2 regions of the Halomonas sp. ISL-56 genome follow, and region 1 is predicted to be linked to the other one. Evidence: riboswitches for the same ligand, from Rfam matches in the RefSeq annotation. Region 1 holds a riboswitch; the other holds the start of a gene.

Region 1 (3,539 bases):
CCCCCGTCCCCCTGAACCGGCAAGGTTCAGGGCATCGCCAGTTTCGACGATGGGGTAAGAGCGCGGGCGCCTGAGAACTATCAGGCTGCCGCCAGTGTAAGGCTCGTTTATGATAATTTGAGACTAGCAATCCTTGTGGGCCTGGGCAATTTCGTGTTGTGTATCAGTTCATGCATTTCCCGTTAAGGAGGAACCAATGAAACTTCGAGGCCTTGAAGCCCTGCGCGCCTTCATGGAGGGCGGAAGCCTGAATGTGGCGGCAGAACTGATGAACTGCACGCAGCCGCAGGTCAGCCGCCTGCTCACCGCGCTGGAGGAAGAGGTCGGCTTTCCCCTTTTCGACCGCAAGGTGCGGCGGCTGGAACCCACCGACGAGGCGCGGCTAATCTACCAGCAAGTCGAACTGGCGCTGACGGAACTGGATGAGGTGACGGAAACCGCGAACCGCCTGCGCATGGGGCTGAAAACCCATGTACGCGTGCTGGCCGCGCCCTATGCGCTGGACGCGCTGTTTGTGGAGCCGCTGCGGCGGCTTAGAGATGACTATCCGCAAGTCACCGTCGGGATCGACATGCGCACGCGGTTGGAGATCAACCCCTCACTCAGACGCGAACGTTTTGACCTGGGCGTGGCCACCCTGCCGCTGGAATCGGATGCGCTAGACTGCGCGCCGCTGGCACAGGTACCCATGGTCGTGGTGATGAGTGCGGATCATCCGCTGGCGGCGCGGCCCCATGTGACGGTGCATGATATGGTGGGCGAACCACTGGTGTCCAACGCAACGAACACGCTGGTCCGGCACGTGTTGCAGCAGTGCTTCGATGAGATCGGCGCGCGCCCCGACATCCGCTACCAGACGCCGAATGGCCCGGTTACCTGTGAACTGGCGGGGCGGGGATTTGGCCTGGGGCTGGCGGATGGGCTAGTCGCGCGCTCCTGCCTGCGGCCCGGCGCCGTAATGCGCCTGTTCTATCCGGTCAGAACCATTCCCTACGTGCTGTTCTTTCCCCGCTGTCAGACCCGCAGCCAGGCCACCCGGACGCTGGCTGCGTATATTCACGAAGAGGCTGCGCGGCAGATTACGCTATCACCCTTTGACGCGGTCACGGCCTGATATCGCATTGCCCTTAAAAGGGATCATCCTCAATTTGTGTGGTGGAGCGGAAGCATTCGAGCCTTAACCCGCCTAATTCACCGGTCTGAACCAGTTGCTTAAAAAATTATTGGGGGTACATAATTGATAGAAGAAGGAGATTCCCAATGGCCCCAGGCAGTGAGATTGAGTTCGACCTGCGCAAACAGCAAGACACCCTGCAACATCACGGCCTGGATTTTAACGACGCGCTTGTCCTCTATTACTGGTAAAACGCTTTCGATGCTGGAAGATCGCCAGGACTTCGGCGAAGAACGCATCATCACCGTGGGTAGGCTTACGGGAAAAGCTGTCACACGGTCACAACAGTCCCCTTGCATCTCCCCCACCCGCCTCCTACACTCCATCAACGAACAGCTTGACGGGGTGCCGGTGAAATCCGGCTGAGATGGCGCAGGGCGAGCATTTTTGCTGCCGAGCGCTGGTCCCGCTGAACCTGATCCGGCTAATGTGCTGCGGCTTTCATAAGTTCGCAGCGCGGGTACCGGCGTAGGGATCAAGCGATGGCCATGGCTAGCTCTCTCTCACGATCGCACGCCACCTTCCGCGCCATTTCCTCGATCTCTCCCGCCTTACCTCCGGATCATTAACACCGGAGGCATCATGGGCTACCGCTTTACTGATCTCACCACCGCCTGCCAGCAAGATTGGCGCGCCTATATTGAGCACGATTTTGTGCGTCAGTTGGGCAACGCCACGCTGCCTGAAGCGTCGTTTCGTCACTACCTGAAACAGGACTACCTGTTTTTGATTCACTTCGCCCGCGCCTACGCGCTGGCGGCCTATAAAAGCCCCACCCTTGCCGATCTTCGCCAGGCCCATGAAGGCTTAAAAGCCATTGTGGATGTGGAGTTGGGCCTGCATGTGGGCTTTTGTCAGGAGTGGGGGATTTCCGAGCAGGAGCTGGAAGCGTTGCCCGAAGCCAGGGCGACGCTTGCTTACACCCGCTATGTGTTGGATACCGGCAACCGCGGTGACCTGCTTGATCTACACGTGGCGCTGGCCCCCTGCCTGGTGGGCTATGGCGAAATCGCCAACTGGTTGAATGCCCAGCCTTCCACCCTGCGCGGCGCGCAGAACCCTTTTGATGCCTGGATTGCCATGTACGAAGGCGAGGAGTTTCAGGCCGCTATGCAGGCGGAGCTTGAATGGCTCAACACCCGCCTTGCCGATGTGACCCCCGCCCGCTTTGTCGAACTGAGCAAGATCTTCCGCGATGCCACCCGCCTGGAAATCGACTTCTGGCAGATGGGCTTAGCGCTGATAGACGCCGACCTCACTCACTAACCTTGTAGAACAACAATCGTATGGAGACCGTAATGAGCAAAACGAGCCACTTTTTATCCGAAACCGCCCAGGTCGATGCCGCCGCCATTGCGCCGCTGCCCGGCTCGCGTAAGGTGTATATCGAAGGTTCGCGGCCGGATATCCGCGTGCCGTTCCGGGAAATTTCACTGTCGCCCACTAAAACCACTGGCATTGATGAAGAGAATCCGCCGCTGCTGGTGTACGACACCTCAGGCCCCTACACCGACCCAGAGGCTAACAACGATTTACGCAAAGGCTTACCCGCCCTACGCCGTGCCTGGATCGAAGAGCGCGACGACACTGAGTTTCTGGAAGGCCACACCTCTGATTACGGCAAGCGTCGCGCCAACGATCCCACCCTTGCCCAGCTACGCTTTGATTTAACTCGTACTCCACGAAGGGCCAAGCCTGGGAAAAACGTTACTCAGCTTTACTACGCCCGCCAAGGCATCATCACCCCGGAAATGGAGTTTATTGCCATCCGCGAAAACCAGCGCCGCCAGGCGTTAGGTACGGCGGAGGTGGAGCGCATTCTGGGCCACCAACACCCCGGCCAGAGCTTCGGCGCCAGCCTACCGGAAGAGATCACGCCAGAGTTTGTACGCGATGAGGTAGCTCGTGGGCGGGCGATTATTCCCAATAACATCAACCACCCAGAATCTGAGCCGATGATTATTGGCCGTAACTTCCTGGTCAAGATTAACGGCAACCTGGGCAACTCCGCGGTGACGTCTTCTATCGAAGAAGAGGTGGATAAGATGACTTGGGGCATCCGCTGGGGCGCGGATACCATTATGGATCTCTCCACCGGGCAGAATATCCACGAAACCCGCGAGTGGATTCTGCGCAACTCGCCGGTGCCGATTGGCACGGTGCCCATCTATCAGGCGCTGGAAAAGGTTAAAGGCGTGGCCGAAGACCTTACCTGGGAAGTGTTCCGCGATACGCTGATTGAGCAGGCCGAACAGGGTGTGGACTACTTCACCATTCACGCGGGCGTGCTGTTGCGCTATGTGCCGCTGACCGCCAAACGGGTGACCGGCATTGTTAGCCGCGGCGGTTCGATCATGGCCAAGTG
Region 2 (3,539 bases), on a different contig from region 1:
CGCGAAATATCCAGCGCTTCAGCAGCGCGGGTATAGCTGCCCAGCTCGGCCACCCGCACAAAAGCGACGATATGCTCTAGCTGGTTCATGGCGCCGTAACGGCTTGAAAAACCTGAAAAGCCCGCGCTGCCTGATAAGGGTTGGGCTGGCCACAAATAGCCGAGATTACCGCCAGGCCGTTGGCTCCCGCGCGCTGCACGCTAATCGCATGGTTGGCTTTCAACCCGCCAATGGCGACGCTGGGCAGCGGGCAGGCCTTGACTAACGATGCCAAGCCGCCAAAGCCGATAGGCTGGGCGTGATCCTGCTTGCTCTCGGTGGCAAACACTGGGCCAATCCCCACATAATCAAGCAGCTCAAACGGAGTGGCTTGCAACTGAGCGATAGTATTGATCGACAGGCCGATAATCGCCTGCTCGCCTAACACTCGGCGCGCTTCCTGAACGGCGGCGTCGCTCTGGCCGACATGCAGGCCATCCGCTTGGCTTTCCAGCGCTACTTGCAAGCGGTCGTTAATGATCAGCGGCACACCGGTGCCCGCCAGCACTGCTTTGAGCCGTTTGGCTTGGGCAATCATGTGTTCATCGCTGGCATGCTTATCACGCAACTGCACGATGGTCACGCCGCCCATTACCGCTTCTTCGACCGTCTGCTCCAAGCCAATATTGCGGCACAGCGTTGCGTCGGTCACTAAATAGAGCGATAGATCAAGCGGCATGAAGGGCCTCCAGCTGGGCATGGGTGGTGAGGTCGTCAGGGGTGAGTTGATACAGCGCATCCAGCAGTGCGACCTGAAAGCTACCAGGCCCCTGGGCGTTGCTGCCGGCACGCTCGCCTGCGACAGCAAAGCAGGCCAGCGCGGCGGTGGTGGCTGCCAAAGGTGCCTCACGATTGGCAGCCACAAAGGCCGTTACCAGCGCGCTTAGCCCACAGCCTAGGGTTGTCACGCGGGGCATCAAAGGGTGCCCTCCATTAATAAGGTAGTGCTGCGTGCCGTCCGTCACCCAGTCGCTTTCACCGGTCATCGCCACAATACAGCCGTGTTGTTGCGCCAGCGCTATCGCTGCGTCGACGGCTTGGCCGGTGGCAGCGGTGGAATCCACGCCGCGGCCTTGGCTGGCTAAGCCGTTCAGGGCAAGGATTTCCGACGCATTGCCGCGAATAACGCTGGGTTTAGACGCAAGCAGCTGCGTGCAGAGCGTTTGGCGATAGCGCGTCGCGCCAACGGCGACGGGGTCTAATACCCAGGGGATCGCGTGTCGATGGGCGGTTGCTGTGGCGGTCAGCATCGCGTCAGCCCAGTGGGAAGAGATCGTGCCGATATTAATGGAAAGCCCTGCAGAAATAGCCGTAAATTCGGCGACTTCTTCTGGCGCATGCAGCATAGCAGGCGATGCACCAGTGGCTAGCAGCAGGTTGGCCGTACTGTTCATGGCCACATAGTTGGTCATGCAGTGAACCAGGGGTGTCACTGCGCGCAGCGTCTCAAGGTGATCGCCAAGCGGGCGTAGGGTCATAGCATCCTCCCGGCAGGGAGGTGGTAAGCGGTACCACGACTCCCTACGCCGGTATTATCCGGTTCAGGTTCAAAGGGTGCGTCTCAGCCCAGCCGTAACGGAGGGCGCCCCTGTCGAAGGCTTACTATCCTTGCCTGAAGTAGCCCTGTAAAGCCCCGGATGCGGACGATGGCCATCTAGCGAAACGAAATACGGGTACCGTAGGTGAGCATCTCGTCAGGTGTTATGGCTTTACCCTCAACCCCAATCATCTCATCGCCGCACTGGTCGGCGAAGGTCAGCACGCCGTGGGTTAGGCCGAGTTGGCCGAGGGTGTCGCGTATCTCACCCGTACCCAGAAAAGTGCTGACATGGCCCTTGTTGTCGCTCAGGTCAGACACGCCGTTAGCGTGATGAAAGCGCACTTTGTAAATACCATCCATGGACTCGACTTCTACAATGGGTGAAAAGCCGTTATGCAGGGCATTGGAAAGTTGCTTTAACGTCAGCTGGTCACCCAGCGTCATATCAATTGCACTCATGGAAAACTCCTAGAGGACGCTGTCAATGAAGAGCGTCGCTTATGTGGCAGGCACCATTTTTGTAAAGCTTGTGAATAATAAGTGTAGGGGTTTTGTTTATGATTGCCAGTGCGCTTATTGGTAGTCTGATGTGACGCTGCCTATGTGCTTGTAGGGGCTGGTATTATGGTGCTAAAGCCCCCATGGTAAGCGGTATGTAAGAGACGATAATCCACATCAACGAATGGTTCACATCAACGATAGGAGAGCGAAATGAGTTTTCAAGGCGAGCAGCATCCCGGCGTCGTCGCCACACCACCCCAAACCCAAGGGTTTCGCTTAAACCACACCATGCTGAGGGTGAAAGACCCTGAGCAAGCGCTGGCGTTCTACTCAAAGGTGTTTGGCATGCAGGTGATGCGGCGGCTGGATTTTGAAGAGATGCAGTTCTCGCTGTATTTCCTGGCCAACGTGGAGCCCAACGACAACGTGCCGGAAGATGCGCAAGCGCGTACTGCCTGGACGTTTAGTCAGAAGGGGCTGTTAGAGTTGACCCATAACTGGGGCACCGAGCATAAGGACGACTTTGCCTACCACGATGGCAACGCCGAACCCCAAGGCTTCGGACATATCTGCTTTAACGTGCCGGATCTAGCGGCGGCCCAAGCGTGGTTTGACCAGCATGATGTCACGTTTGTGAAACGCGCCGATCAGGGCAAGATGAAAGATGTTATCTTCGTTAAAGACCCTGACGGCTACTGGATCGAAGTGATTCAGGCAGACCTGATGGCGGGGAAGGGCGACGCTTGAGGCACACCAATGGCTGAACTACTGTTCCGGCTGCGCCACGTGACCGACGAAGAAGCCATGGAAGTGCGTGACCTGCTCGCCGCCCATGGCTTCGATACCTATGAAACCCAGGCGGGTTTTTTCCGCCTGGGCGTTGATGCTATCTGGCTGCGCAACCCGCACCAGCACGACGCGGCCATCGCCGCGTTAGAAGCCTATCAGGCGGAGCGCCTTGAGCGTGCCCAGCGGGAACATCAGGCAGCGGTTGAGCGGGGCGAGCAAATGACGCTATGGAAACGTTTGGCAGCCCACCCGCTGCAGGTGGTGCTGGTACTGTTAGCGGTGGGCCTGATTGCGGCCCTAACGCTGCTGCCCTTTCTGGGCCTGTCGCGTGCCTAAGCCGTTGGCAGGTGGCCACGCTTGAGGTACATCATCACGCCATCATCGCCGGCGGTTAACGCCGGTGCCGCGCCGCTAGGGTAACGACACCAAGTGCCCGCCGTGTAACTCTGCTCGCTATCACTCAGTGTGCCTTCCAGAATCAAAAACTCCAGGCCGCCGCGCAGGGTGGGGTAGGCAATAGACGTGCCTGCCGACCAGCGTTCCAGACTGGTGCGTTCCTGTTTATAGGTATGCAGCATCTTATAGGCAATGCGCGGGCGCCGGTCTGGCTGCCAGGGCAGTCGGTGGGCAGGCACCGCCAGTTGTAGCGTGTCGTTAGGGTCAAACTGGT

Evidence for each region. Region 1 has a riboswitch for thiamine pyrophosphate ahead of tenA (thiaminase II). Riboswitches for the same ligand answer to the same signal wherever they lie in the genome.
Region 2: it holds a riboswitch for thiamine pyrophosphate, as region 1 does, so the genes downstream of both, thiM (hydroxyethylthiazole kinase) here and tenA (thiaminase II) in region 1, are expected to answer to the same signal.

Annotation. Positions count from the first base shown of each region.
Region 1 covers NZ_JAGGRO010000007.1:19,105-22,643, forward strand. The annotation lists gene J7J49_RS05735 (LysR family transcriptional regulator) at 197-1,114, shown strand; gene J7J49_RS05740 (hypothetical protein) at 1,346-1,540, shown strand; TPP riboswitch at 1,506-1,666, shown strand; gene tenA (thiaminase II) at 1,757-2,440, shown strand; gene thiC (phosphomethylpyrimidine synthase ThiC) at 2,473-3,539, shown strand, end outside.
Region 2 covers NZ_JAGGRO010000004.1:170,903-174,441, reverse strand. The annotation lists gene J7J49_RS02910 (LysR family transcriptional regulator) at 1-89, opposite strand, end outside; gene thiE (thiamine phosphate synthase) at 86-718, opposite strand; gene thiM (hydroxyethylthiazole kinase) at 708-1,517, opposite strand; TPP riboswitch at 1,541-1,639, opposite strand; gene J7J49_RS02895 (hypothetical protein) at 1,694-2,038, opposite strand; gene gloA (lactoylglutathione lyase) at 2,291-2,827, shown strand; gene J7J49_RS02885 (DUF6164 family protein) at 2,837-3,205, shown strand; gene J7J49_RS02880 (cupin domain-containing protein) at 3,202-3,539, opposite strand, start outside.